One region of the Priestia sp. YIM B13486 genome, then DNA from elsewhere that is predicted to be linked to it. Evidence: riboswitches for the same ligand, from Rfam matches in the RefSeq annotation. Region 1 holds a riboswitch; each other region holds the start of a gene.
What was found. Region 1 has a riboswitch for S-adenosylmethionine ahead of ACFX4G_RS25970 (hypothetical protein). Riboswitches for the same ligand answer to the same signal wherever they lie in the genome.
Positions count from the first base shown of each region.

Region 2: linked by a shared signal. The riboswitch ahead of metK (methionine adenosyltransferase) and the one ahead of ACFX4G_RS25970 (hypothetical protein) in region 1 are both predicted to bind S-adenosylmethionine.
Region 3: linked by a shared signal. The riboswitch ahead of metE (5-methyltetrahydropteroyltriglutamate--homocysteine S-methyltransferase) and the one ahead of ACFX4G_RS25970 (hypothetical protein) in region 1 are both predicted to bind S-adenosylmethionine.

Region 1 is NZ_JBHZOZ010000017.1:17,642-27,857, forward strand. It holds gene ACFX4G_RS25950 (GNAT family N-acetyltransferase) at 1-186, opposite strand, end outside; gene ACFX4G_RS25955 (CotG/ExsB N-terminal domain-containing protein) at 300-695, shown strand; gene ACFX4G_RS25960 (VOC family protein) at 843-1,640, shown strand; gene ACFX4G_RS25965 (M20/M25/M40 family metallo-hydrolase) at 1,659-3,272, opposite strand; gene ACFX4G_RS25970 (hypothetical protein) at 3,742-3,984, opposite strand; SAM riboswitch class I at 4,053-4,154, opposite strand; gene ACFX4G_RS25975 (M20 peptidase aminoacylase family protein) at 4,217-5,371, opposite strand; gene ACFX4G_RS25980 (GNAT family N-acetyltransferase) at 5,419-5,925, opposite strand; gene ACFX4G_RS25985 (methyl-accepting chemotaxis protein) at 6,460-7,704, opposite strand; gene ACFX4G_RS25990 (M48 family metallopeptidase) at 7,966-8,718, shown strand; gene ACFX4G_RS25995 (DUF1259 domain-containing protein) at 8,931-9,338, opposite strand; gene ACFX4G_RS26000 (YmaF family protein) at 9,592-9,930, shown strand.
Region 2 is NZ_JBHZOZ010000001.1:790,873-801,088, forward strand. It holds gene mnmM (tRNA 5-(aminomethyl)-2-thiouridylate-methyltransferase MnmM) at 1-288, shown strand, start outside; gene ACFX4G_RS03995 (tetraprenyl-beta-curcumene synthase family protein) at 301-1,359, opposite strand; gene ACFX4G_RS04000 (alpha/beta fold hydrolase) at 1,391-2,167, opposite strand; gene ACFX4G_RS04005 (gamma carbonic anhydrase) at 2,275-2,802, shown strand; gene ACFX4G_RS04010 (phosphatase PAP2 family protein) at 2,994-3,518, shown strand; gene ACFX4G_RS04015 (glycosyltransferase family 4 protein) at 3,537-4,682, shown strand; gene metK (methionine adenosyltransferase) at 4,715-5,917, opposite strand; SAM riboswitch class I at 6,050-6,167, opposite strand; gene pckA (phosphoenolpyruvate carboxykinase (ATP)) at 6,542-8,131, shown strand; gene ACFX4G_RS04030 (DUF2584 domain-containing protein) at 8,165-8,407, opposite strand; gene ACFX4G_RS04035 (alpha/beta hydrolase family protein) at 8,462-9,244, opposite strand; gene ACFX4G_RS04040 (ABC transporter substrate-binding protein) at 9,417-10,216, shown strand, end outside.
Region 3 is NZ_JBHZOZ010000003.1:46,930-57,145, reverse strand. It holds gene ACFX4G_RS08300 (hypothetical protein) at 1-107, opposite strand, end outside; gene ACFX4G_RS08295 (GNAT family N-acetyltransferase) at 219-719, opposite strand; gene ACFX4G_RS08290 (acetate uptake transporter) at 863-1,480, opposite strand; gene metE (5-methyltetrahydropteroyltriglutamate--homocysteine S-methyltransferase) at 1,623-3,917, opposite strand; cobalamin riboswitch at 4,068-4,256, opposite strand; SAM riboswitch class I at 4,336-4,446, opposite strand; gene ACFX4G_RS08280 (hypothetical protein) at 4,526-4,777, opposite strand; gene ACFX4G_RS08275 (metallophosphoesterase family protein) at 5,375-6,253, opposite strand; gene ACFX4G_RS08270 (hypothetical protein) at 6,493-6,681, opposite strand; gene ACFX4G_RS08265 (sugar porter family MFS transporter) at 6,826-8,205, opposite strand; gene araA (L-arabinose isomerase) at 8,353-9,777, opposite strand; gene ACFX4G_RS08255 (L-ribulose-5-phosphate 4-epimerase) at 9,807-10,216, opposite strand, start outside.

The sequences.
Region 1 (10,216 bases):
TAGCTTACCTTCAATCATTTCTCCGATAAACACTTCCTTGCTTTTCATAATATCTTCTTTGCTTTCTGTAAGCTGAGGAATATCTGAAAAACCAATGAGCCTTGCTTCTTCTTGATAAGCTTCTACTTGCACAGCTACTATTTGAAGAGCGATATCTACTCTTTGATGTTCGAGGATTTGAAGCATGAAAACCACTCCATTTCTTTCACAAATTTAGACAAATTCCATGTTTTCACTATATCCAAACGCCTTCCTTGTACATATTGTATTATGTACCGAATTAGCCAGGAGGTGTTTATATGCATATCACTGCTGAAAGAATTAGAGAAGCAACAGAAGCGATTGCTTCTACTGAGCTTGAAACGTTTATGTACCAAGAGCCAACTGCTCTTCACAGACGCTCTCGTCGTCGTTCTACTCGCCGTTCTACTCGCCGTTCTACTCGCCGCACTACTCGCCGCACTACTCGCCGCACTACTCGCCGCACTACTCGCCGCACTACTCGCCGTTCTACTCGCCGCACTACTCGCCGTTCTACTCGCCGTTCTACTCGCCGTTCTACTCGCCGTTCTACTCGCCGTTCTACTCGTCGTTCTAGCCGTCGCCGCTGTCGCTGCGGTTCACCTTGCTGCTCATACCCATGGTTTAATAAATCATTTGGCTGCTGCTTTAAAGGGCATGGCTGTCGTCGCTAAATAAATCTAAAGCAAGTCGAGTTTAAAACATACGCGGCTTGCTTTTTTTAAGATTTTTATTTTACATAATCATTCGTTTTACTCTTCTTGAAAAGGAAAACAACGTATAATAATGGGAAAGAATCTCTCTTTAAAGGAGGCCTATCCATGCACTTATCTTTTGATCATCTTGTTCATTTTTCACCTGATCCTATTAAAGCTCAGAAAGAACTAAACGAATATGGAATAAATGTCATTAAAGGCGGCATCCATGAAAAATGGGGCACTTTTAACACGTTGGCTTATTTTAACCTCAGCTATATTGAATGGCTTGGGCTTAGAGATATCGCGTTAGCTCAAAACGTTACAGATAATGACCTTATTCAGCAGCTTGTTAACGAACATACACCGCTTGGTCATTTTGGCCGATTTGCACTTCGTACAGATGATATGGATTTGCTGATAAAAGAGCTGGAAAGCAAGAACGTCACTGTAAAAGGTCCTGTAGCGGGTTCTCGCCAAACCAATGATGGAGAAAGACTTCAATGGAAAATGTGTTTTATTGAAGCTGACCACGATTCCCTGCCTCTTCCTTTTTTTATTGAATGGGGTGAACCAGAAGAAAAACGCAAGCCAAAGCTAGCGGATCTTTCTTCCCACCAAGCTGGTCAGCTGCAGCTAAAAAATATTTACTGTGCTGTACATAACCTCGAAGAATCCATCAGCAAGTGGACGAAACTGCTGGACGTTCAGTCTGGCGAAAGCTACAAAGACTCTTTACTTGATGCACGTTGTCAAAAACTATATGTCAATGGAGGAAACCTTATTTTTTGCAGCGGAACACAAGGTGTTGTCCATGATACATTAAAAAAAGTTGGAGAACGTCCATTTTTGGTTGAATTGGATCACGCTCTAACACCGCAACAAATTACCGTACAAGGAGCTTTTTTTAAATTCAACAAATAAACATCCGCGGACGGATGTTTATTTGTGTGCTTCTTTTATAGCTTGATAAATGAAATGAGGCAAAATTTCAAAGGAATACTGAACGTCTAATCTTTCGGTCCATTGATGCGCATCTCTTCCCAGCGGTCCAATGTTCAGCACCGGCATCTTCAGCTCCTCTAGCTCTTCTAACGGGATATGATACCCTTTATTCCATAGGGGCATATTGGCTACTAACGTGTTAAATGTATGAAGCGGATGCTGCAGGCTGGCATAGCTTAAATCCGAAATTCCGCCAAAATAGCTTTGTTCAACTAGCTCCAATTGGAATTGCTCTTTGGCAGTTGCCTGTACGTTTGACAAAATCTCTTGTACAAACGGATCATCATGTGAACAAACGGCCGGATAAAAAGGCGGCGTAAAAAATAAGACCATCATCGGAGCTGCTTCTTTACATAAACCAGCTAAAGAGTTTACTAATTTAATGGTTTTATTTCTGTCATCCTCCTCTTGTGCCAAAAGTGCTGCTTCCATTTCGTGCACATATTTTTCGCCGTGCTGTTTGACTGCATGAGTATAAAGTTCTTCATACGTCCATACGTTCACGTCAAGAGATGAACCCTTCATTCCCTCAGCGTACTGCCTAGCGGCTTTATTATAATGTTTTTTTACATTCAAAGCCGCTTTGTCAGCCGATTTCAACAGCAGATCTGTTACTTCTTTAAGAGAGCGGTTTAACATAAATAAATTAAATAATACAACGGCAGAGTGCGGAACTTGAACTGAATACTCTTCTTTTAAATCTTTTTGTATCAGCACCGTAGGAGGTGGACTCGTTTCATCTCTTACTTTTTCGCAAAAATCAACGTTTAATTCTATTTCTTTTGTTAAATAAGAAGCTAGTAAATTAGCATTTAAACCAGCTAGCGGTTCCCCTACATGAGTTTCTTTTCCATAACACAAAAAGCTTGGCATGATTTTTCCAATCGATCCTGAGTACACATAGTTCGTTTGATCTCCAGGATAGCGGCTGAACACCGGTTCTGCATTTAGCATGAGAGAAAAATCCAGCTGATGTTTGCGGGCAAGTTCTAAAAGAACAGGCACTGCTTTTCTCATCCCAAGCGAATTTACTTCTTCATCCGGTACCGACAGCAGCAGGATGTTTCCGTCAAACTCTCCGTTGCATGCTCGTTCAACCATACTGATATGCAAGGCAATGCCTGCTTTCATGTCCATCGTTCCTCGGCCAAAAAGCCAGTCTCCTTTTATCATATCTTTTTGTACGTGCGCCGGAACTTGTTCCATATGGTTATAAAAAGTACTCGTTAATGTATCAGCGTGAAAAGCATCCTTTTTCCACTGTCCATAATCTTGTACATCCACTACATCGTAATGACTTACTAGTACAACTGTTTTATTCGTATTTTTCCCTTGAACAAAAGCTGTGACAATCGATCGCCCGTCTCCTGTTGAATGAAGCTCGACTTGCTCGTTTTTTTGAAAGTAAGGCAGCTTCAATAAATACGACGCTATCGATTCAGCCATTTCCACTTCTGCCATCGTTCCTGTCACGCTAGGTATAGAAACCAATTCGCTTACAAGTTTTTTTAACTGTTCTTTTGTTTGATACAAAGATGTTTTGTTCGACATACCCTTCATCTCTTTCCTTTTTCTAAATTTTCTATCAAACAAAACCATTCGTCAATCCCTTTGACAGAGACCCTTTCATTCTATCCCTATGTATCATAGTATGGCGCTGCCTTTATGCACATGATAAAAAAAGAGTGCGCGGCTAGGGATAGCACCGCACACTCTTTTTTTACTTTTGGTCATCTTCTAAAAAATCTAGGATACGATCAATAAGCTGTTCGCTTCCTGCATCGTTTCCGTGTTCAAGAGACATTTCCATTTCAATGCTCCTTTCATAAAATATTCTTGTTTTATAACATACCACAATTCATTTCGAATGTAACCTTTAATTTGTGTAAAAATTTCGACAATTTATGATTAATTTTAAAACCTAGTGAGTATTGATTATACCCACCAGATTCTTTGCTTGTCAAAAACCATGCTTTCTATTTAAAAACACTTAAAAAATAGAGGCGCGAGCAGACTTCTTCTATAAAAGACAGCCTACTCGCTCAAGCTTGGAACAGCATGATGAATAAATTTCTAGTTCATTTGCTTTTTGTATATCTTTAATATCTATGCCTACAGCATATGTACGAACATGGTTTTCGACCACAATTTCATAAAATGTTTCTAACTCACGATAAGCTACTTGATAATGCTTTCCTAATAATTTCACTGCTTCCTTTAATGCTTTCTCTCCTGTATGTGCTGCAACTGCTGTATGACTCATAAAACCCTCTCCTTTTAGAAAAATAAAAAAAACTCATTTTGCTTTGATGCAAAATGAGTTTTTCACCCGTTTTATCACCCAAAGCACATGCTTTGCTGGTAGGAGCACCTTACATTCGTAGGTTGCTGTGGAGTCAAAGAGCCAGATCTCTCGTCCACTCGTGATAACTTTTTAATTTAAAATTTATTTTATCAAACAATTCCATCCGCGTAAATAGAAAAATAAAAATATTTTAATTTTTTCGGTAATGGAATGAATTCAAAAAATGAAAGCTTAGATTAGCAAAATAAGAAGCTGCTACAAGTAATGCCTCTTCATTTAATGAAAAAGAAGGATGGTGCCATTCATATTCTCCAGCTGTACCCATCCATACAAAAAATCCTGGTACATGCTGCTGATATACGGCAAAATCTTCTCCTCCAGGCGATTGTTCAGCTTCTACGACTTGATAACTAAGATCCTCTGCCGCTTTAATAGCCAGTTTTTCCAGCTTATCATCATTGTTGACTACAGGAAGATATGGATACCATTTAACGTCTACTGAAGCCCCGAAAGCTGCGCCAATCCCTTCAGCAGTTCGTTTCATAAGAGCCGGTATTTTTTCTCTCGCTTCTTCTTGAAAGGTACGCACCGTTCCTTCAAGCGTTACTTTGTCAGGAATGACGTTCCACGAGCTCCCTCCGTGGATTTGAGTTATGCTGACAACAACATTTTGAAAGGGGCTGAGATTACGGCTGACAATGGTTTGTAAACTAGTAACAATTTGACCAGCAGCAGCAATCGGATCTATTGTTTTTTCAGGAATACCCGCGTGACCTCCTACTCCTTTGACGTCAATTTCAAAACGATCAACGCTTGCCATTAAAGGTCCCGGTTTGATACCAATGGTTCCTACAGGAAGATCCGGTTTGTTATGCATCCCAAATATCGCTTCCACTCCTTCGAGCACACCTTTTTCAACTAGCATTTTTGCCCCTGAAGCCGTTTCTTCGGCTGGCTGAAAGATAAATCGAATCGTACCGCAAAGCTCCTGCTGACGCTCTTTAAGAAGGATAGCTGCTCCGATTATAGAAGCCGTATGAAAATCATGGCCGCACGCGTGCATAACACCGTTCACTTCAGAAGCAAATGGCAGATTGGTTTTTTCTTCAATTGGCAGCGCATCAATATCAGCTCGAATAGCGATAGTAGGTCCCGGCTTTCCTCCTACAATTTCTGCTACTGTCCCTACGTCTAATTGGAATGCATCCGCTATAGAAATATCATAGTGCTTTAACCACTTTTTAATACGTTTAGTTGTTTCATATTCTTTCATTGAAAGCTCTGGAAACCGGTGCAGCTCACGGCGTATGTCTATTAACTCATTTAGTAGTAATTGGTCTGTCATATTTATCACTCTTTCACATTTCTTAATTTGGATCACTTCTCTATCTTTTACGACAAAGAGTGTACCTTATTGAATTTTTTATAAAGAAATACGGTCGTATAACCTTCTGCAAGGCGCTTTTCTTTAGCTTGAACATATCCTTTTCGTTCATACATCTCAACTAACCAAGGATGTTCTTTTGCTGTTCCTAAAGACACACCTGGTGATTTAAACATATTTTTTATTATCTCTTCCTCTACTAGATGCAGCAGCTTAGATCCAACGCCTTTCCTGGCAAACGACGGGTCTACTGCAAACCACCAAAGATGCGGAACAGCAAACGGACCTGGATGTTCTCCCCAAGGCATTCGTATAGACACAGTTGCAGCGATTCTTTTATCTTCTTCATATACATAGCAAAGGTTTTGAGAAATATTTTTCTTAACGAGGGCAAGATCAGCAGTAGCTGCTAAGAAAGGAATGCCTAGCTCTCGAATAGGCTTATATGCTTGTAGAGTTAAGTTCAATAAGTTATCTGCGTCGTCATTTGTTGCCAAACGGAATTCATTTTTCATCTCTTCGTCTCCTTATGTAGTGCTTAAATATTTTATTTAACTTATAAGTTTACTAAGAATTAAAAAAGACAGACTGCCGCCTTGCGTACTCACTATACAACTGCTTTTATAACGTGTCAATTCTATTTATCGTTTTCTATAAAGGGTATAAATAAAACAAAAGAGATTGAGACATAACTAAATCACTCCAAGCTGACGATGAAGAAATGGGATACATGAGCTGGACTGTTTGTTACACCGCTGTCGATTTCTGTGCAAACCTTCGCTTTCCGCAGGCGGCAGCTAAGCCTCCTCGTCACTTATGCTCCTGGGTGGCTCACCTCTTCCCCTTTTCCTTTTCCCCCAGAAGTCTTCATCTTGCCCTCCAACCAGTAGCTAGAAGCACCTACATACATGAAACCTACGTCCAACATAACCATGAAAAGATCTGAACGAAGTTGGATTCTCTATCAAGAATCTCCATTCATCGTTCGGATCTTCCTGCAACGAAAATACTTTTTTCACAGCCTCATTACGTATATACCAAGATCAACTTCAGGATTCACTTACCGTAGCTTTTAAAGTAGCTGCCAACACCACAAGTTCTTCTATAGATGCTAACTCCTCCTGTGAAGCCGCAGCTACTTCTTCAGCATAAGCAGCTGCTTGTTTAGCAACCTCTGAAAGGCCCATGACAGACTCCATTACCTTGAACGAATACCCATCAATCTCTCCTGTTGCCTTTGTCATTTTGTTCATTTGTTCTTGAGCAGCAAAAACATCTTCCATGATTGTGGAAAATTGTTCATTTACATCTTCGACAGTGGCAATACCAAGTGTGACTTCTTCTGTATTGACTTCCATGTTTTGATAAGCCTGCTTTGCCTGCGCTTCAATTTCTTTTAACAGATGACTGATTTGTATAGCGGACGTTTTAGATTCTTCCGCTAGCTTACGTACTTCTCCTGCTACTACAGCAAAACCTTTTCCATGTTCCCCAGCTCTTGCAGCTTCAATAGCAGCATTAAGTGCAAGAAGATTTGTTTGTTCAGCAATTCTTGTAATCGTGTCAATAATTCGTCCAATCTCTGTAGAACGATCTTCGAGTCCCTTTACTTCACTAGTGGATATCTTAACTGATTCATAGATTTTATTCATTTGGTTCGTCACCTCTTTCACCGAAACATTTCCAGTGGAAGCATGTTCAGAGGCTCTGTTCATCGATTGCTGTACCCTTGAAGAATGATCAGTCATTTTCTGAAGGAGCTTGGCCATATCCACCATAGCTTGCTCGGTTTCAACCACATTTAGCAACTGCTTATCAGAACCCGCAGCAATTTCTTGAATCGACATCGTAACTTCTGTCACAGCTGTTTTTGTTTCCTCCATGCTTGCAAACAGTTGCTCTGAGGAATGACTGACCGTGCTCTTTGTTTTACTTATTTTCTGACGCAGCATTCTCATGTGAATCATCATTTCATTAAATGAAGATATGAGTGTACTAATCTCATTTTTCCCTTTCAAAGGAGCAAGATCTACAGATAAATCACCGTTTGAAATCCCTTTCATTGTTTTTGACAAATTTTCAACCGCAATTATGTAGCGACGTATGATAAAATAGAACACGGTAGTTGTAAAAGAAACAAACAGAAATGTAATCACTAGCGTAATCGAAGCTGCTTGCTCTTGTTTCACAATAAGATAATAATTTGTTACTTCAATTACAGTAGATGTTATGGCCATCATGGCTGCAATCATACATAGCATTTTCATGCGTAAACTTTGAAAAGCTTTTTTCATTTTTTCATCCCCTATACAATCTAAAGACATAGAATGTCTAATCTATATTAGTAGTATCGGCATATTTTTATATTTTTTTGTAAAAACTAAAGAAGAATTGAAACAATTATTATTGGCGCTTTTCCACTAAATATTGGAATACATTTCATTCTGCAAGGCGCTGCAACAGCAGTTGATAACTGTCTGATTATTCTTTCATTTGACCAAACTCTACCTTTGCTTATAAAATGAAGATTTGTAGAAAGGAGTACGAAAAATTTTATGTATACGTATCAAACAGGCAATCAAACAATTGACTACAAAATTGAAGTCGTTCCAAATAGAACCGATATCACGGTGCAAATTTGTGACAAAGAAGGGGTAAAAGTTATTATCCCAAGAGGTCTTAATGAAAACAATGTGCGTTCAATCATCGCACGCAAAGCAACATGGATTTTAAAACAACTAAACGGTTCACAGCCAGCTGAGGAAAAGCCAGCTGCTCCAAAGAAAGAAGCAGTAAAAAAAGAAACAGCTAAAAAAGAGGCTCCTAAAGCAGCAGCTTCTGCAGCTAAAACTGGTTCTTTTGAAGAGGGAGACAAATTCCCTTACCTAGGACGTCAATACCGCTTAAACATCGTTCGTGGAGATGTAGCAAAGGCTGAAATGACATTCCGTGCAAAATTCATTGCTACAGTACCTGAAAGCTGGAACGAGCAGCAAACAAATGAAGGTATTGGACAACTATTAACAGAATGGTACCAAGGCCGCGCAGGTGAAAAATTCCAAGAAGCTTTGAAATCTGTTAAAAAAACTGCAGACAATGCTCCTGAATCTGTTAAGTGGGACGAGTTAGGTGAAGAATACGCTACGACTCAAGATAATACAATCGTATTAAACTGGCGTTTGCTAACAGCTCCTCTTGCAACAATTGAATATGTCATTGCTTCTCAATTTACAAATGCAGATGAGTTATTCGAAGATGCAGCTGAACGCAAACAGTGGTTAAGCGATAACACCCTAAACGCATTTTAAGTTTATACATAAAAAAAGCACGCGGCGAACGCGTGCTTTTTTTATTTGGATAGAAGTACCCGAATAATCTCACTGCTCAAAAATTAGTTAACCTGATAGGTTCATTCAAGCGCAGTTTATAAACCAATATATAATATACATATTTAAAGTTTTATTAATCTAATTTTAAAAGCAGTAAGTAAGAATAAACTGATTCTATAAAAAACTGCTTTCTATCCTTTTAATACTTTAAACGCTTCTCTTACTTTTCGTGCAAAATCTAACGGTGGTTCTACGGATTCAAAATGCACATACATTGCTCTCGGCTCTTCAAATAGCCAATGGTTGTGAACGGCCGTAACCTTAATATCTCTTTTTCTAAGCTCCGTTAATAATGGATTTACCTCTTCTTGCAAAAGCACGGTTTCACCTAGATTTAGCGCTCTTCCCTTGCTATCTAAATCTTCAAAAGTAAAAAATTGAGGAGTAACTAACGGAGAGCGTGTTGGACGCCCTAAAATTTTAAAACGAATCGTCCGAAATTTTTGTACCAAACAAACGCCATTTTCATCTAAACTGCCTTGTCCACCTAGAATTCTCGCAAACTCCTGACATAGACTCTTTTTATTTTCCCAACTCATTATGCTGACTTCCTCTCTTGTAATAACTTGTCCTACCTTAATAAATATATGTGAAAGTTATCAAGTAGAAACGGCAAACACACAGGAAAACTACCCATTTTATAAATCCTCATTATCAAAAGTCATATTTATTTTTCTTTGTTCATATCAATAGCATGTATTTTTGAATTTAACTAAACAGAGAAATTCAAATGTCCATTTAAAAAATTTACTTAAACAGTTTTTTAAAATTGAATTTATAGGGGGAAGTAAAATGAAAAAAATAGGCAAAGATGATTTTATTTCAGGGTTTGTTCCTCATCATAATCATGGCTCAGTGGACTACACTTCTGTTGCGTCAGGACATGTCCATCAGTGCCTCGATGTAACGTCTCCTCCAATTCAAAGCGAGGATGGAAGCCACATTCACTATACAGAAGGCTATGTTGTTTTTGAAGACGGACATACACATCATTACAAAGCCTACTCTGGTCCCGCTATTCCCATTGGCAACGGTATGCATGTTCACTATTATGACTTTTATACCAGTGAAGACAACCAGCATCGGCATCATGTCAAAGGTGTAGACCATCCTGCTCCGGGCGATAGATAATGAAATAGTTTAATGCAATTAAGCCAAAGTCTCAGCTTCTGGACTGATTTTCATCTTGTGTTTATACCCCTTTATTAACAGTGAGACCTTTAATAGATAAAGGTCTCTTTGTGCATATATGAGTTAAATGCCAGTCTCTCCCTCTGCTTAAGCAAAAAAGGATACGCGAGCTCTTTATTCCAAAAGTTCGACATACCAGGTCTTTGGACATGTCAAAGTTTCTACACCAATCGATATATTGTGTTTTAAAAGAAAGATATATATAATCAAGAAAATGTTTGATTTT
Region 2 (10,216 bases), on a different contig from region 1:
GTCACGGGCGCTGTCTTTAATTTAGGTTATTTACCAGGTGGAGATAAAGACATTGTCACCACTTCTGAAACAACAATCTCTGCAATTGAGCAGTTACTTGATTTGCTAGCACCTGAAGGAGTGATTGTGCTCGTTATTTATCATGGACACGAACAAGGGAAACAAGAAAGAGACGATTTACTAACGCATGTCCAAAATCTTGATCAAAAAGACGTTCACGTTTTACAATATCGTTTCATGAATCAGCAAAACAACCCTCCCTTCATCATTGCTATTGAAAAAAGATAAGCCGCATATGGCTTATCTTTTTAACATTCGGTACAAGCGTCCGTTGATATAGAAAAAGTAGCTGAGGGCTCCCCCCGCTTTTATTAACCTACGTGCATTCACATGAACATGTTTTTGTGCCCGCACTTTTTGATCCGACAAATAAACGCCCAAGAGTCCTTTATAGATAAAGCAGTGAAAGTGATAATCTGGCAGTTTTTTAGCATATTCGTCCGCTTTTACGACAAAATGCAAAAAGCGATCCATCATTTGCTGATAATGAGGATAATAAAAACAAAAGTTCAAATCTCCTCCTGCTTTATCTTCTTCTTGGTCAATTAAATAATCGAGTAAAATATGTAAGCCTTGAATATAAGGAAAATATCCTGCTTTTATTTTCTGCGTCATTTCTTCGGTCATCTCTTCTTGAAAGCTATAAGCAACTAAACAAAAAATTCCTAACGTTGAACCAGAGCACGCTGAAAATTCATACCACTCCATTTCAGGAACACTGTGCCGGTGAGCATCGAACCAATTCTCTAATCGTGGAACTCTTTCCTTGATTTCAACATGCTTATGTATTTGCAAATCACAATAATAATTAGCTAGTTCTAATAAATGTGAAGAGACTATATGGTAATTACAAGCTTTTCGCAAGGACTGCTGACAAGTCTGGACAAGTCCAGCTAAGTATCCTCCGTCGTCTTTATCCGCTCGAAAACGATAGTAATCCCCAAGAGGTGCATGAGGAGTCAACGCATCTGGCATCGATTCATGTAAGGCGGCAAAATCTTTAGGGTCTAGCGAATTGCTGCGGTCACATAAGTTATCTAAGTAATCGCTGATTGTTTGGTAGGCAACAATAAATTTCACGCATTCAATCATGTTTTCTTTCGCTAAAATCGATAGGATACCGCCTCCTTCACAATGAAAAGTTTTTGTATCGATACTTGCCAATGCTTGAGTACGCAATTCTTTATTAGGAATCTCTTTTGCTCGTTCGCGCCAATGATTAAGCTCATGATGAACGACAGGAAACACTTCTCGATAAATTTTTCTCATTAATGAAATAGGATGAGACGGAATCTTCATTTATTTTCACCTCAATTTCTTACCGCACTTATTAAATGTGAAGATCCACAAAACTTTTCGCATATGTAAAAACGTATTCTCTTTCAGGCTCATTAAAGATTTCGTGATACAGCTGAGACCATTCTTTGTAGATTTTTTCACTTAGCTCTATTTCATCAAACCACTGCCTAACAATCAGCTTTTCAATAATTTTATCTTCTCCTGCCTGCATCACAAGAAGCGGGACATCAGGCAAACGATCGATATCTTTAAAAGCTAAGTTGACAGCTTGGATCAATTCCCGGTACCATCTTACAGAAACTTTTGTAACATACAGTGAGTCATTTTCATCTTCATCTCGAACTTCTTGGTTTCTTGTTGCTTTTTCAACAGTGAGACCTAAATCGAAAAGTTTGTTCGGCATGACTTTATTTAACCCTTTAGATAGCATATCTAAATAAGCCGGTACTTGCTCTTTTAATCCTAGACAAGGAGAGGAAAGAATCGCACCCCATATAGGGAGGTTTTTTGTCTGGAGCGTACGAATAACCGCCAGTCCTCCCATACTGTGACCTAACAGGAAAATAGGCAAATCATATTTTTGCGCTTCACGTACCCATTCTTCCACTTCATACACATATTCATCAAAGGATAGGATATGTCCTCTTCTTCTTGTTGTTAAGCCTTGGCCAGGAAGGTCTCCCATAATTACGTGCATTCCAACCGAACGCCACATCTCAATCAGCCAGCGATAGCGTCCGTGATGCTCCGCTGCTCCATGGACCATGACAATAACGCCTTTTGGATTTACTGCTTCCCATTTATGCATTTGAGTTACTCCTTCTTCCTTTTTTTGTTTACCTGCTTAAAAAACCTTTGTACACTTACATTAGAAGATTTACTACTTTTTTTCAACTAATAAAGGGAGATGATTTGATGATTTATCCGTATAAAGAAAAAATGCCTACCATTGCACCCAGCTGCTTCATCGCAGACTATGTCACGATTACTGGAGATGTCACCATTGGTGAAGAAAGCAGCATTTGGTTTAACACTGTTATTAGAGGAGATGTTTCACCTACGATTATTGGTAAACGAGTAAACATACAAGATCAATCAACACTCCATCAAAGCCCAAATGCTCCTTTGCTTATTGAGGATGATGTAACAGTAGGACATCAAGTTATTTTACATAGCTCCATCATCCGCAAACGCGCGCTCATTGGCATGGGTTCTATTATTTTAGATGGTGCGGAAATTGGTGAAGGTGCTTTTATCGGTGCTGGAAGCTTAGTGCCTCCCGGTAAAAAAATACCCCCCAATACTCTCGCACTCGGCCGACCTGCTAAAGTAATCCGCACTCTGACAGAAGAGGATTTAAAAGATATGCAGCGCATTCGTACAGAATATGTAGAAAAAGGGCAGTATTATAAATCTATTAAGAAATCTGATTCTTCATTATAAAGGAAACGTTCCCTCAGAAAGTCATACTGAGGGAATTTTTTTAGTATCTCCACAAACTCTCCAATCATGTTCTATTCTCTCCACAATTGTAAAGAAATTTCCATATTAATTTACATCGTTTTAGTACTGCCTACACAATTAAAGATTAAACTGAATAATAAAGACGTATTTATTGAAAAGGGAGCGACTCTATGAAAGCCAAGTTAATTCAGTATGTATATGATGCCGAATGCCGATTATTCAAAAGCGTAAACCAACATTTTGATCGAAAGCACTTAAATAGATTTTTACGTTTACTAACTCACACTGGCGGAGCCACGTTTACCATTGTGATAGCGTGCTTGCTGCTATTTCTGCATCCTTCATCCGTCGCTTACGCTTGTGCGTTTTCTCTAGCCGTTAGTCATATTCCTGTCGCCATTGCTAAAAAACTATATCCGAGAAAACGACCTTATATTCAATTAAAATATACAAAAGTATTAGAAAATCCCTTAAAAGATCATTCATTTCCGTCTGGGCATACAACAGCTATTTTTTCGTTGGTTACCCCTCTTATGATTGTTTATCCAGCCTTCACTGCCGTTCTTTTGCCTCTTGCAGTAACGGTAGGAATTTCAAGAATTTATCTCGGTCTGCACTATCCGACGGATGTCATGGTAGGCCTGATACTGGGCATCTTTTCAGGTGCTGTGTCACTGAACATATTTTTAACTTAATTGATAGGAGGAGTACTAATGAGAATTGCTTTATTTACGGATACATTTGCTCCAGAAGTTAACGGAGCTGCTAAAACACTTTATCAGTTTACCCAGTATGTCAAATCAAAGCAAATTCCCATCCAGGTATTTGCTCCTGAATTTGCTCATGATCAGTCATTTTCAACGTATGTTCACCGTTCGCCCAGCATGCCGTTTTTCCTTTATCCAAACAGCCGCTTTTCATTGCCAAACGTTCTAAAAATTAAAAAGCAGCTGCAGGAATTCAATCCTTCTATTATTCATTTGGCCACTCCTTTTACAATGGGGCTTTGCGGCTCCTATTACGGGAAAAGATTAGGTGTTCCTCTTGTCGGCTCTTATCATACCAATTTTGCTGATTATTTATCTCACTATGAACTTGAAAAAATGCGTGTACCACTGCAAAAATATATGAAATGGTTTTATAAACCTGTACAAAAAATATTCGCTCCCTCTGAAGTGACCAAACAGCAGCTAGAAGAACAAGGGTTTCACAACGTATCTATTTGGTCGCGAGGAGTAAATCATAAATTATTTCACCCCCACTATGACCGCTTTGATATTCGTATTAAATATAATATTAAAAAGCCCTACATTTTAACGTATGTAGGAAGATTAGCTAAAGAAAAGAACGCTGATTTTTTAATAAAAATCGCACGATCTCTACCGGATCATATCCGCCATCAAATTCACTGGGTTATTGTGGGAGACGGCCCTTTAAAAGAACAAATGCAGCAGCAAGCATCTGAGCATATGACATTTACAGGCTTCCTTGAAGGTAAGCAACTTGCTCATATCTATTCATCATCTGATTTGTTTGTTTTTCCTTCAGAAACAGAAACCTTCGGAAATGTTGTACTGGAGTCTCTTGCTTCTGGAACTCCTGTAGTGGCAGCAAATGCAGGAGGAGTTAAACAGATGGTTCAGCACGGGCGAAACGGCTACCTTTGCAAACCTCACTCCTTAGAAGAATTCAGTTCGGCTATTACAGGTTTACTCGATGATTTGCACCAGCGGCTTCACTTTGGCCATGCAGCGAGACACTATGCTCTTACTCAATCATGGGACGCCATTTTTCAGCATTTGCTTTCAGAATATGAAGGTGTCGTAGAAAAATCTGCTGCAGATATTCAATGGGCATAAAAAAAATCTCCGTTTTCACGGAGATTTTTTTATTATTTAGCTAAAGCTTGAGTTTTTAATGCTTCCGCTTTGTCTGTGAACTCCCAAGGAAGCTCCACGTCCGTACGACCAAAGTGGCCGTAAGCTGCTGTTTGCTTATAAATTGGGCGACGTAAATCAAGCATTTTAATGATGCCCGCTGGACGTAGGTCAAAGTTTTTGCGTACTACGTCTACTAGTACTTCTTCAGAAACTTTTCCTGTACCGAATGTATCAATTGAAATAGATACTGGTTGTGCAACACCAATTGCATATGCTAGTTGTACTTCACATTTATCAGCAAGATCAGCTGCTACAATGTTTTTCGCAACATAACGAGCTGCATAAGCTGCTGAACGGTCTACTTTTGTTGCGTCCTTACCAGAGAATGCACCGCCGCCATGACGAGCATATCCGCCGTAAGTATCAACGATAATTTTACGACCAGTTAAACCAGCATCTCCTTGAGGACCGCCGATTACGAAACGTCCTGTTGGGTTAATGAAATACTTTGTATTTTCATCAATTAACTCGTTTGGAACAACTGGATTAATAACATATTCTTTTAAGTTACGTTGAATTTGCTCTAACGTTACTTCTGGATGATGCTGAGTTGAAATAACAATTGTATCGATGCGAACAGGTTTGTTGTTTTCATCATATTCAACTGTTACTTGTGTTTTACCATCCGGGCGAAGGTAAGGAAGAATTTCTTCTTTACGTACTTCTGTTAGACGGCGAGCAAGTTTATGAGCTAATGAAATTGGAAGAGGCATTAATTCTTTTGTTTCGTTACATGCATAACCAAACATTAAGCCTTGGTCTCCAGCTCCGATTGCTTCGATTTCTTCATCTGACATTTGACCTTCACGTGCTTCTAACGCTTGGTCTACACCAGCAGCGATATCAGCTGACTGCTCGTCGATAGATGTTAATACTGCACAAGTTTCAGCATCAAATCCGTATTTTGCACGAGTATAGCCAATTCCTTTAATTGTTTCACGAACTGTTTTAGGAATATCCACGTAAGTAGAAGTTGTAATTTCACCACTTACTAAAACTAAACCAGTTGTTACGCTTGTTTCACAAGCAACACGAGCATTTGGATCCTTTGCTAGGATAGCATCAAGAATTGAGTCAGAAATTTGGTCACAAATTTTATCGGGATGTCCCTCTGTAACAGATTCTGACGTGAACAGACGACGTTGTGTTGACATCAGTTTTCCTCCTTATAAATACGATACATTGTGATACGGTACTCATTCCCTTATTTTCATTACACGTTAAAAAATATAAAAAAACCTTTCCTTGTATCGAGGAAAGGTATCAAATTCTACATAAGCCTTTCACTCTTATCGATCAAGGTTGTGCCCTTGCATCAGGTTAGCACCTTATCGTCTACACAAAAAAATGACGATGGTTGCTGGGTTTCATAGGGCCTGTCCCTCCACCAGCTCGGGATAAGAGAGTATCCGTTCAAGGACATATAATACATGAAAAAGCGCTTCACTGTCAACAACATTCAAATGGAAATCATCTCTTTATTTTTGAATCTGTTTTAATGTAACATACTCAAATTCCGAAATAGTACACCTTATTAAGAATCATCACTAAGTTTAGTTAATAAGACAGATCAAAATGAGGCTTTCACTTAAAATAGCTTCACTTTTTTCGCTCCTAGCACATATACATGTGTCTAAAATAGGTATAACGTACATTTTTTTATAATACACAAACATTTTTAGTTAAATAGTATAGAATAATTAAATAAATGTGTTATACTAATTATAAATTTCAAACATTAATGAATAAATAATAGCTAAAAAAGGAAGGTAGTGCACATGAGTACTGTTGATATGTCTATCGAATTAAATGGTTTGCTTCAATTAAAAACAACAAAACACCAATTATCTGTTCCACAACTTGTTGAAAAAATTCTAGCTCGACGCGAAGGAACGCTGACTTCTACAGGTGCTGTGTCAGTCGAAACCGGAAAATATACAGGTCGCTCTCCTTTAGATAAATTTATTGTAAGCGATGCTGTGTCTTCAAAAACGGTTGAATGGGGACCTGTCAATCAGCCAATTTCTGCTCAGCGATTCGATGCGCTATACAAAAAAGTCTTAACCCACTTAAAGAAGCAGGATGAACTTTTTGTTTTTAATGGATATGCTGGAGCTGATAAAAAGTATCAGTTACCAATTCAAGTAGTTAATGAATTTGCATGGCACAACCTATTCGCTCAGCAGTTATTCATTCGCCCTTCAGCCGAACAAAAAACAAAAGATGATGTGAAGCCGTTTACAATTGTAGCAGCTCCAACGTTCAAAGCTGATCCTGAAACAGACGGGACGAATTCTGAAACCTTCATTATTCTTTCGTTAGAGCGACGCATTGTGCTAATTGGAGGAACTGAATACGCTGGTGAAATGAAAAAATCTATTTTCTCAGTGATGAACTTCTTACTTCCTCAAAACAATATTCTATCCATGCACTGTTCTGCTAACGTAGGAGAAGAAGGTGACGTTGCATTATTCTTTGGTTTATCTGGAACGGGTAAAACAACGCTTTCTGCTGATGCAAACCGTCGTTTAATCGGAGATGACGAGCACGGTTGGTCAAGCTCTGGTGTATTTAATATTGAAGGAGGATGCTACGCGAAGTGCATTCAGCTTTCCGAAGAAAAAGAACCGCAAATCTTCAATGCAATTCGCTTCGGCGCCGTACTGGAAAATGTAGTGTTAAATCAAAATACGAAAGTAGCAGATTACAATGATAATAGTTTAACAGAGAATACTCGTGCCGCTTATTCAATTGACTCTATTGATAATACGGTATTGCCAAGCGTTGCCGGGCACCCTACAGCTATTGTCTTTTTAACTGCTGATGCTTTCGGTGTCTTACCTCCAATCAGCAAGCTTACAAAAGAACAAGCAATGTACCATTTTCTGAGCGGATACACTAGTAAGTTAGCTGGAACAGAGCGCGGCGTAACATCGCCACAGGCTACTTTCTCTACATGCTTTGGTGAGCCTTTCTTACCTCTTGCTCCAACAACTTATGCAGAAATGCTAGGAAAGAAAATCGATGAACATAATGTAAATGTCTACCTTGTAAATACTGGATGGACCGGCGGTGAATACGGGGTGGGCGAACGAATGAAGTTAAGTTACACTCGAGCTATGGTTCAAGCAGCCCTTGAAGGAGAACTCGCTAATACCGAAACAGTAACAGATACTATTTTTGGTTTATCGATTCCAACTCATGTTCCGGGCGTTCCTGATGAAGTGCTTCAGCCTTCTAAAGCATGGAACGATGCAACAGCTTATAACCAAAAGGCAACTGAGCTTGCTGCTAAATTCAAAGCTAATTTCAAGCGTTTTAACGATGTAGCATCTGACATTTCAACATTAGGCGGACCTAGAGTCTAACTAAAAAACGATCGTCTTATAGACGATCGTTTTTTAGTTAGTCGAATGTAATTTTGTCAGTTCATATGTGATAATGGTTTTTTCCTGCTCCATTTCTACCTTACGCACAACAGCAGTTCCAATACATTCTCCATTTTTCGTTTTGTGAACGTTTAATGGAATATCTAACGGATACAAGCGATATCCTTTTTTCTCAATTTGAAAAATGTTATCCGTTACACGCTTTTCGTTGCCTTTTGTCACAATCATTGTATTTAATTCTAGCGGCATCCCCATTTTTTCTCACTCCTCACTGTTATTCTACTTGTTTTCTCTATCGTAGCATATCTTTTATTGTGCTTTCATCCACTTCGTTAACTTCTTCACCGTTTCTCGGTTTTCTTTCGGGGGAAAAGCATGTGGAAAGTTTTCGAAGTACCAGCTGGTAACTTTTTTATTGGCCTTCTTTAGTTTAGATTCTAGCTGATAGGCATGATCAATCGACACGTTTTTATCTTCTAAACCATGAATAAGCAAGACCGGCGGCTCGACGAGATGAGCACGATGCAAAGGGGTCCTCCATTCGTATCTTTCAGGATATTTAGAAGGAGTTCCTCCAATCACCCGCTTCATCATTCTTCTTAAATCTTCTCTTTCTTCATATGTCAGCACCATATCCGTGACGCCTCCCCATAACACAAGAGAGCGGCTGTCGTTTTTTTCAATAGCTGTGAGTAAAGCCATCACTCCCCCTCTTGAAAACCCAAAAATATGAATGCGGTCATGGTGGACGTTAGGGAGCTGTTTCAGTAAATCGTAAGCAGCAAAAGCATCGTAACGATCATCTCCTGCAAAATCTTCGTTTCCTTCTCCTCCTTGATTTCCCCTGTAGAACGGAGCCATCACAATAAAACCTTGAGAAGCAAATTGAATGAGTCGAGCAGGACGAACCGTTCCTACGTTCTTAATACCTCCCCTTAAGTATAAAAAGCCGTCATACATTCCTTTTTCTTTTGGCTCTGCGAGCATTCCTTTAATCTTAAGTCCTTGACATGCATATGTAATCACCCACAGCGCCACACGAGGGTTTGATGATGGGAAACGCTGTTTATGAAGAATTGTTCCATCTTTCATTTTTTTCCTCCATTCTTTATATAACTAGCCTGCTTTCTCCCGCTAAGGTGTACTTTCAATTGTTGACTAATAGTTCTTTGATTTTCCACATAGTTATATAGGCACTCACCTTCTTCCACTTCTTTACATACATTATCATAAAATATTTTATTATTTTAAGGGGGTTTGCTTTATGAAACCAATCAAATGGCTTTTTTCTTTGCTTGCTATTATGATTTTACTCATTCCACTAATTAGCTGCGGCAAAACAACATCTGTACAAACGGTTCGTGTTGGCGAAGTAACTCGTTCTATCTTTTATGCTCCCCAGTACGTCGCTATTTCAAAAGGCTTTTTTGAAGAAGAAGGACTAAAGGTAGATTTAAAAACAACGTGGGGCGGAGATAAGACAATGACGTCACTTTTATCTGAAGGCATCGACGTCGCCTTAGTCGGCTCGGAAACTTCAATCTACGTATATGCACAGGGGTCTAGTGATCCCGTCATCAACTTTGCACAACTAACCCAAACCGACGGAACATTTCTAGTAGCACGTAAAAAAGTCGATCACTTCTCATGGGATCAGCTTAAAGGCAAAACGTTTCTTGGTCAACGTAAAGGCGGCATGCCGCAAATGGTAGGGGAATATGTGTTGAAACAGCATAATATTGATCCTAAAAAAGATGTAAAACTTGTTCAAAACATTGATTTTGCTAACGTTGCGAATGCTTTTGCTTCTGGTACTGGAGATTACGTTCAATTATTTGAGCCAACGGCTAGTATTTTAGAGAAACAAGGAAAAGGACATATCGTTGCTTCCTTCGGAAAAGAATCAGGAACAGTTCCTTATACAACATTTATGGCCAAAGAAAGCTATTTAAAAGATAACCCTGAAGCAGCAGCTAAATTTACTCGAGCTATTTACAAAGCACAAAAATGGGTGAATACACATAGCACAGATGAAATTGCTGAAGTGGTTGCACCGTATTTCGA
Region 3 (10,216 bases), on a different contig from region 1:
TCTCGCTTTCCGCGGGCGGGCGCTGAGCCTCCTCGTCGCTTTCGCTCCTGCGGGGTCTCACCTGTACCGCTTTTCCCGCAGGAGTCTTCGCCTCGCCCTCCAATCAACCGCTAGAAGCAACGAAATAGATTAAACACATGTTCACCATCACAATGAAAAAAGCACAAACTCCTTAAAGGAAGCTGGTGCTTTTCTATTTCATTATTTCCTTGTTAACATTAAAGCTCCTTACTCATATTAAACCACTGCACGCCTGCATGCTGAGACTCGGCAACGCCTTGATTCACATATCCGTTTTTTTCGTAAAACGGAATCAATTTCTCTTTACATGTTAATGTAACCGTTAAGCGCTGTTTGTCCTGCGCTTGCTTTTCAAACTCTCTTAGCAGCATACTCGCAATTCCTTTATGATGATGCTCTGGATTTACAACGATACCTAAAATGCTTTGATGACCGCCTGCCTCAGGGTTCGAAATCGTTTTTTCAAACAAATCATCCGTAATAAACGGAGCTGAAATGACGGGACCGTTCACATATCCGATTATTTCTTCATTTTCTTGAGCGATGATAAACGTATCAGGAATAGTGTTAATCCGCGTGATAAATGCATCTTTTGAGGCAGCTTCTTCAGGTGTAAAGCCTTTGTTTTCTAACGTAATTAATTGGTTTAAATCTTTTTCCTCCACTTGTCTTATAATCATTGGAACGTTTCCTTTCATTATGTACTTTCTTTTTTCTCTAAAAGCTTCTATTACATATAACTATCTCTTTCTACTATATATAAAAATGCCCAAACAAAAAAGGATTGACCTCTGCATCATACAGAATTCAACCCTACTTCGCTTTTTAATTAACATCTTGATTATTTGATAAATGCTCCAAACGGCTTGCCCACCGGAAGCACAATTCGACCATAGTGAGTATTTAATACAGCCGCTGCAGATCCATAGAATGAAAACAGAGCAATCAATAGCTCTGACACTGCTGCTAGTAAGTGCGTGTACTCATACGCCACACCGAATGTACTTAGCGATAATCCAATGAATAAGAAATCAATTAACACAAAAATAATAAATAATACTTTATGAGTGCCCATTGCTCCAACTGTCATAAAAACGCTGAAAATCAAGTAGCCGACAAAAGCAAATGCGAGCTGCTTTGGATCCGCTTCTTTTGCGAGCGCTTCTCCAAATGCTCCAAGCTGAATAAGCCATGTCATAGCTACACCTAGCCAAAATAATCCGAAGGCACCAAAAGCAGTTGCGCCGAAGGTATTATTATGTTTGAAATCTTGCATAGATGCGATTAACTGTCCTATTCCGCCTAAAAAAACCGCCCATGGCAATACCAATGAAACACCATCGGTTACCCCAAGCTTTTGAAACGATGCAACAAGTGTCACCATGGCAAGTCCGAATAGACCTAGCGCTGATGGATCCGCTGTTACAATTTTAACGTGCTGCGTGCTGTTGTTACTCATGTTGTACCTCCCTGATTTTAAAAACACCTTTAAAAAGATACAAAAATGTACGGGAAGTGTCAATGGATATTTTTGGCCTTTTAAAATCCCATAAGACCAAGCAGTGTAGCGTTTACACTGCTTGGTCTTTACTTTCTTGTTATTAAATATTTTGTAATAAATTTTGTCTTGTTTGTTTTGCTGAAGTAACCATCACTTTTAAAGCTTCAACCGTCTCGCTGATTCCTCTTGTTTTAAGGCCGCAGTCGGGATTAATCCAAAATAATGCAGGATCAAGCACCTTTAGAGCGCGGTCAATGTTTCGCTGAAGCTCTTCAAGCTTCGGTACGCGCGGGCTGTGGATATCATATACGCCAAGTCCAATTCCTTGATTGTACGTATGTTTTTCAAACGCATAAATTAATTCGCCGTGGCTTTTAGATGTTTCAATGGAAATCACGTCGGCATCAAGCGCTTTAATCGCATCAATAATTTCTTCGAATTCCGAATAGCACATATGCGTGTGAATTTGCGTCTCGTTTTGCACCGATACCGTCGCTAGTTTAAATGCATACACCGCAGCATTTAAGTAGCTGTCCCAGTTTTCTCGTTTTAACGGCAGTCCTTCACGCAGCGCCGGTTCATCTACTTGAATCATTGAAATGCCCTGACTTTCAAGTGCTTCTACTTCTTTTCTAAGAGCAAGCGCAATTTGATTTGCGACGTCGTAGCGCGGGATATCATCACGCACAAACGACCAGTTTAAAATCGTAATCGGACCCGTCAGCATTCCTTTAACCGGCTTATTGGTTAGAGACTGTGCGTAGACCGTTTCTTTGATCGTCATCGCCTGCTCATACGATACATCTCCGTAAATAAGCGGCGGCTTCACGCAGCGAGAACCGTAAGATTGCACCCAGCCAAACTTCGTAAACTGAAAGCCTCCTAATTTCTCACCGAAGTATTCGACCATATCCGTACGCTCAAACTCTCCGTGCACAAGGACATCTAAGCCGATGTTTTCTTGAATTTCAATCCATTTTTTTATTTCCTCGTTAATGTACGCTTCATATGCTTCATCGCTTAACTCGCCTTTACGCCATTTTAGACGCTCTTTTCGCACTTCTTTTGTTTGCGGAAAGCTTCCAATCGTTGTCGTTGGAAGAAGCGGCAGTTGAAAAGCTTCTTGCTGAACGCGCTGACGTACGTCAAACGGCGCTTGTCGCTCTGCTTTATAGCTGTGCAGCTGCTTCAGCTCTTTTTGCACGTCTTGATGATTTCGAAAAGATGAACCATTTAATGCTTGAATTGCCTGTTTGCTTACGCTTATTTCTTCTTCTATTGCTTCTTTTCCTTGCTGCACCGCTTTTGTTAACAGCGTAATTTCCTTTAGCTTTTCATCTGCAAAAGAGAGCGCATTTTTCAATACTGGATCAATCGTCTCTTCATTTTTCACCGTGACAGGAACATGTAGCAGACTTGATGAAGGCTGCAGGATTAGACGATCTTTTGATACAGCTTCTTCAATTTCACTGATTGTTAAAAGCTGTTCGTCCAAATTTTCACGCCAAATGTTTCGTCCGTCAATCACTCCTGCTGCCAGCACTTTATCAGTCGGAAAACCATATTTATTAAGCGCAGTGAGATTTTCGCCTCGGTCATGCACAAAGTCTAAACCGATTCCTTCAACAGGAAGAGACACAACTTCTTTGTAGTGATCAACGCTGTCAAAATACGTTTGCAAAATGACTTTTACATTCGGTGCCGCTTCCTTCAAAGTTTGATAGACTTCTGTGTAAAGCGCCAGGTCTTCTTTTGATAGCGTTGTAGCTAAAACCGGCTCATCTATTTGTACCCACTCTACTCCTTCTGCTTGCAGCTCCGCTAAGATAGTTGCATAAAGCGGAACAAATTGTTCAACTACTTCTTTAAACTCACTTTTTTTATATCCTTTTGACAGCTTCACAAATGTTACTGGACCTAAAATCACGGGCTTACCTTCAATATTCAGCTTCTGTTTTGCTTCTTTGTAAAATTGAAGCGGGCGATTTTCTACAAGTGCCGGCGTACATTCCTCAAGCTCTGGTACAATATAGTGATAATTTGTGTTAAACCATTTTGTCATCGTAGAGGCTACCGCACCTTTTGTTCCTCGCGCAATCTCAAAATACGTTTCAAGCGATACCGATCCCCCGTCATAATCAAAGCGCTTTGGCACCAAACCAAACATAACAGCTGTATCTAACACATGATCGTATAAGCTAAAATCGCCGACTGGAATCAATTCAATTCCTGCGTCACGCTGTTTTTTTAGATGCGCTAGACGAAGAGCTTCAATTTCTTGAAGAAAGATATCTTTCTCTAGTTTTCCTGCCCAAAACTGCTCAAGCGCTTTTTTCCATTCTCGTTTTTCACCAATTCTTGGATAACCTAAGTTCGAACTTTTTACACTGCTCATTTTTTCCACTCCCTGTATATTTTTTTATCGGTAAACTAAAAAATCTCTCTTTTCGAAATAAAAAGAGAGATGATACGCATACTTAACTAAAGTTGAGATAGCCTGTTTTTCTCAACACGTATTCCTCACTCCTCTCTATATCCCGTAGAGCTTAAGTGCATACAACAGGCAGGTCTCCTGACTTAGGTTCATCGCTTCCTATCCCTTCCCATTTCAACATGAAACAGTGGTTAATAAGTTGCTCCCCATTACAGTGGCGGGACCGCGCCGGCTTTTCACCGGTCTTCCCTTTTAAGCTGCGTACATTCGTTACACAGCACCTGATGCATTTCTATGAAATTGTTTATTCAAAACACCTTCACATAAAATAAAAAGCCTCTCTATCATGAATAGAGAGGCATAGTATCTATGAAATCCTCTCTTATTTTTCAAAGCTGTACGCTTTGCAGGATGTAGCACCTTTTTAACAAAATTGTTAAATGGTTGCCGGGCTTCACAGGGCCAGTCCCTCCGCCTCTCTCAATAAGAGTTTTAATTGTTTATAATGTTTTGAATTTAGAGTTATCTTAACACCTTACATTTACGTTGTCAAAAAAAATTTTAAAAAATCAGTTTTCAGGAGGTGCTGACGCTAATTTTTGCCTTAACAATTTGTAATCATCTTTTCGATGTGTTTCGATCAAGTCTTTTGCTCCTTGATGATACCCTGAAGAATAGATGTACTCTACCGCGGTTTCGATAAGCATTCTTTTTTCTTCGGCACACTCCCGGTCCATTAAGGGGAACAGTCTACCTAAAAGGTCATTTAAATCTTCCTTGATAAAACGATCAAGTCCTTCTTGCATCTTTTCGTTTGCCATGATTGCTCCTCCATTTGCTGTGTATGTTCTAAGCCTCTATAAACAGGCAGTTCACTGTAAATTTTAAGATAAAGTTAAGTCATTAAACAGTATATCAAGTGAATGTTTTTCTTTAATTACATATGTAATACAAATATATGACAAATATAGAGAATATATCATCATTCATTATCTATTATAACGTTTGACTGAGCCTTCTGCTACAAGGTTTCGTTAAGAGTTATGCACATTTTTCCAAAAGAGGTTGAGACATAACCAAATGAATCCACTCTAAAGACAAATGGAATACATGAGCTGAATCGCTTGTGACACCGCAGTTGATTTCCGTACAAGACTTCGCTTTCCGCGGGCGGTCGCTGAGCCTCCTCGTCACATACGTTCCTGTGGGGTCTCACCTGTTCCGCTTTTCCCGCAGGAGTCTTCGTCTTGTCCTCCAATCACCTGCTAGAAAGACCTATACACATGAAATCTACGTTTACCCTCACAAAAAAACGAACCACTAATCACACATCTTGATCAATGGTTCGTTTTTCACTTCGTCTAAAATCCTTTTGTCCCAGCCTCTTTTTTTGAACCTAGCTTTCTACTTTCTTGTTTTTACAAACAATTTCTTCGAGGTCGTCCAAAATCCTTCCAAAGAAGAGGACCTAAAATGTTGTACCTGCTTACAAAAAATTCCGTAAAATTATAATTATTTAAAATTAAAGGCGGCTCAAAATCAAGGGGAGCGCCGGCGCCTCCTGACAATACAAAATCAGTGCCTCTTCCAAGCGTAAACGACCCGTTTCTGTTTTTTCTAATAAACTGCTCGTCATACGCATGCACGTGGCTGACTAACACTTTTTTCACGCGGTGTTCTTGAATTAAATCAAAAAACTCTTGACTTTGAGGAGTCGTTACAGGAAACCCTTCAAGGTTTGTCCACCGACCGATATTTGGCTGCGCATGCATGGCTATAACGGTATTACGAGGAGCATCCTCTAGCTGCTGCTCTAAATAATTAAGCTCTCTATCTGTAAATCCATATATTTTATTTTTGGGACTGATGACATTATTTAATGCGATGCACCGGAAGTTAAAGACAGGAATATCAATAACCCAGTGTACTTTTCCGATAGTGGCTCTGAAGTTTTCGAGATTGCTTTCATCAAGGTACAGTTCATCATGATTCCCTACGCATACAAACATAGGAATGTTTGGGGCGATTTTTTCAACAACCTTAACAAAGTGCTCCAAATACTCTTTTTTCCCTGTATAGACGGTGTCTCCCCCATGAATAATAAACAGCGGGTTCAATTCCACCGCCTTTTTTAACACAAGCTCAAATTCACCGCTCATCGTGAAACAATTATCGTTTGGTCCGTCACCTCTGCTGTCTCCCATAAAAACAAAGTTAAATGGATCTCTCGGATTTAATTGTTTAATTCTTTGCTTTAATAACTTTTCAGAACGTTCATGAAGCGTCAAATTTATCAACTAGTTAATCCCCCTATTAATAAATAAATTTAGTTAAAAGTAAACAAGCTTACTTATTTATATGAGAATTTGTTGATGGTGGTCACTACCTTCTTGCAAGCAGAACGCACATTTAGCTTTCGTTTTAGAAATTGCTAGTTATGAATATCTATTAAAGTCCACACTATGATAAGCTAACCTATCTTTCCATTTTATTAGGCACTAATATGACAGGGTAAAAGATGAATTCTCTGTATCTACTAATAAGAAAGAGGCTGGGGACGAACAAAGGCCGACATGAGCTGAACCGCTTGTTCCCCCGCAGTTGATTTCCGTGCAAGGCTTCGCTTTCCGCGGGCGGCCGATGAGCCTCCTCGTCGCTTGTGCGCCTGCGGGGTCTCATCTGTTCCGCTTGTCCCGCAGGAGTCTTCGCCTTGCTCTCCAATCAACTGCTAGAAGAAACGAAACAGCTAAAACCTGCGTTCACCATAAAAAAACGAACCATTAATCAAAGTGTTTGATTAGTGGTTCGTTTTTCACTTCAGCTAAAATACTTTTATCTCAGCATCTTACATTTAAAACATTTACGACAATTAAACATATTTATTACGCTCAACTGGACTTACAGAATTTCTTCCAGAACGAGCTGCCATGTCCGTTTCAATTTGCTCTAGGCTACGTCCTTTTGTTTCAACAACTACAAAACGTATGAAGAATAAACCGAGAATACAAATGATCCCGAACGTTGAAAAGATAACGCCCAAACTAAACTGATCAGCTAAAATTGGGAACACAAGCCCTACTGCCAGCGATCCTGTCCAGTTAAAAGCAGATGAAATCCCAGCACCGATTCCGCGTACAGAAAGCGGGAAAATTTCTCCTACAATGATCCACGTAAGCGGCGCCCAAGAAAACGCATAGCAAAGGATAAAGCAGCAAAGAGCAATTAACGTAACCCAGTTAACAACGACTTCATTAACGCCTAACGCTCCTAGAATAGCCGGTGTGAAAAATGAAAGAGCCATACCCGCGCCGCCAATCGTAAGAATGGTACGGCGGTTGAATCTATCGACAAACTGCAGAAAAATAAGTGTTGTCACGACGAAGATTACCCCAACAATGACCGTAAAACCAGCAGCTACCTGCGGGGCTAAACCAACTTGACGAGCAATGCTTGTTGCATAATAAACAATTGAGTTTGAGCCTTGAATCTGCTGAAAAGTTGCCATTCCGACGCCGATAATTAAAGCTAGACGAACCTTTTTATGAAACAGCTGTTTAATTCCTGATTGTTCATGAACAGCTACGCTTTCAATTTCAGACACTTCAGCTTCCACTTCAGCTGTTGACCGGCGAAGCGTGCGCAGCACTTCACGCGCTTTATCTGGCATTCCATTTTTAATTAAGTAGCGAGGCGACTCTGGAAGCTTGATCATACCGATGCATAATACAATTGCAAAAATACCGGCGCTGCCAAGCATTAATCGCCAGCTGTTTGGAACCGGCTCAAAAATAAAGGCTACGATATAGCTTAATAATAATCCAATTACAATCATTAGCTGATTTAAACCTGAAAGCTTGCCGCGAATATGAGCAGGTGCGATTTCTGACATATAGGCAGGAACTAAAGAAGAAGCCGTTCCTACTGCTGTACCTAAAAAGACGCGCGCAATCGTTAACGTAATTTCCTCTGGTGCAATCGCTGAACCGATGGAGCCTAAAAGAAAGATGATCGACGAAATTAAAATTAACTTTCTTCGTCCAAACTTATCGCCTAATAATCCGCTTAAAATGGAACCGATAATTGCTCCTCCCATTAGCGACGAAACCACAATTCCCAGCCAGAGCGGACTCAAATGAAACGCTTCACGGATATGACCTTCTGCACCAGCAATAATCCCAATATCATAACCGAATAAAATACCGGCAAATGAGCCGAAGAAGAAGATAAACTTACTTGATACTTTACTCATGATTATAGATCCCCTTTGTATTGTCTTAGTTTTGCTTCCTATCACACAAATTTAAAACGCTTTCATTTATTTCTAAAAACGGCGTTCTTTTACTAACACTATATTTTTACTTCCAAGGAAGCAGCGCTCCCTCGAAAGTAGTGATGCTTACTTAATAATGACGTACTCTAGATCAACAAGCTTTGCATAGCTCACGATTTGATCGGTCGTTAAATTTAATGAAAGTACCGTATGATGGCCTCCTCCGTTTTCAATCCACGCTTTAACGCCGTCTTGGAAGTTTGGCTTAATGTTCCAAAGCACGCGCGCCACCGGAAGATGTGGAGCTGGAACTTCCGGCTCAAACGCCGATACTTCGTTAATTAACAGCTTGTAATGCGTGCCGAAGTCAGCCATGGAAACCACTACGCCTTCTCCTTGTTTACCGTCAAACACTAAGCGGGCCGGATCTTCGCGGTTACCGATACCTAGCGGAGAAACGATTAGTTTTGGTTTGTTTACCGCTAGCGTTGGGTCTACTTCAAGCATGTGTGATTGAAGCACAGACTCGCGTCCGGGAGCCAATTCATACGTGTAGTCTTCCATAAAGCCCGTTGACTGATTATGGCTCATTACTTTGAGCAAGCGGTCAAGCGCCGCTGTTTTCCAGTCTCCTTCACCAGCAAAGCCGTAGCCCTGTGCCATCAAGCGCTGTACGGCTAGACCTGGAAGCTGTTTCATACCGTATAGATCTTCAAAGTTAGTGGTAAAGGCGCTGTAGCCGCCTTCATCTAGAAAACGTTTAATCGCAATTTCATAGCTTGCCTGTACTTTTACACTAGACTCCCAGTCTTCTGCAGAATAATCACCGTAGACAAATTCATACGCGTCTGCATATTCAGCAAATAAATCATTGATTTCTTCTTCCGTAACGGCATTGACATATTGAACAAGGTCACCGATTCCGAAGTAGTCAACCGTCCAGCCAAATTGAATTTGCGCTTCAATTTTGTCTCCTTCCGTTACGCCGACGTTGCGCATATTGTCACCGAAACGCGCAACTTTAATGTTGAAGCTTTCGTTATAAGCAGCGGCTACGTCCATCCACTGTGCAATTTGCTGCTGTACTTCGGGGCGCTCCCAGTAGCCCACTACGATTTTATTTTGCTTGTTCAAACGAGCGTTGATAAAGCCGTATTCACGATCACCGTGAGCGGACTGATTCAAGTTCATAAAGTCCATATCAATCGTTTCCCAAGGAATGCTTTCGTTAAATTGTGTTGCTAAATGAAGCAGCGGTTTTTGCAGTAGTTTGGTACCGCGAATCCACATTTTTGCAGGCGAGAACGTATGCATCCACGTAATTACGCCGGCAACTTCATCTCGGTAATTCACTTCTTTCATCATCTTTGTAATCGTGTCAGCATTCACAGCTAAATCTTGCAGAACAATCGGATAAGGCAAGACACCGCTTTCATTTAAAGCATCAGTCATCGTTTGCGCGTGTGCTTTTACTTCTGCTAGCGCTTCTTTTCCGTAAAGATGCTGTGAACCAACAATAAACCAAAATTCTTTTTGAGCTGTTTTTAACATGATAATCCCCTTTTCTGTATGTAAGTCTTTTACTGTCCTTGCCCGTAATACGCATTTTGTCCGTGTTTTCGTAAATAATGTTTGTCTAATATACGCTGCGGCAGCTCTTCAGCCAGCCCGTTTAATTTTTGTGTAAAGAAGTTCATTTTGGATACTTCGTCTAATACGACGCTGTTCATTACCGCCGTTTTGGCATCTTTTCCCCACGTAAACGGCCCGTGCCCTTGAAGTAAAATGCCAGGAACCGCTAACACATCTAAGCCGCGCTCTTCAAATGTTTCGATAATCACCTTGCCGGTTTCCACTTCATATCCGTCATTCACTTCTTTTTCTGTCAAAAAGCGCGCGCACGGTACGGAACCATAAAAGGTATCGGCATGAGTCGTTCCCATTGCCTGCACATCAAGTCCTGCTTGAGCCCAAATGGTCGCCCAGGTTG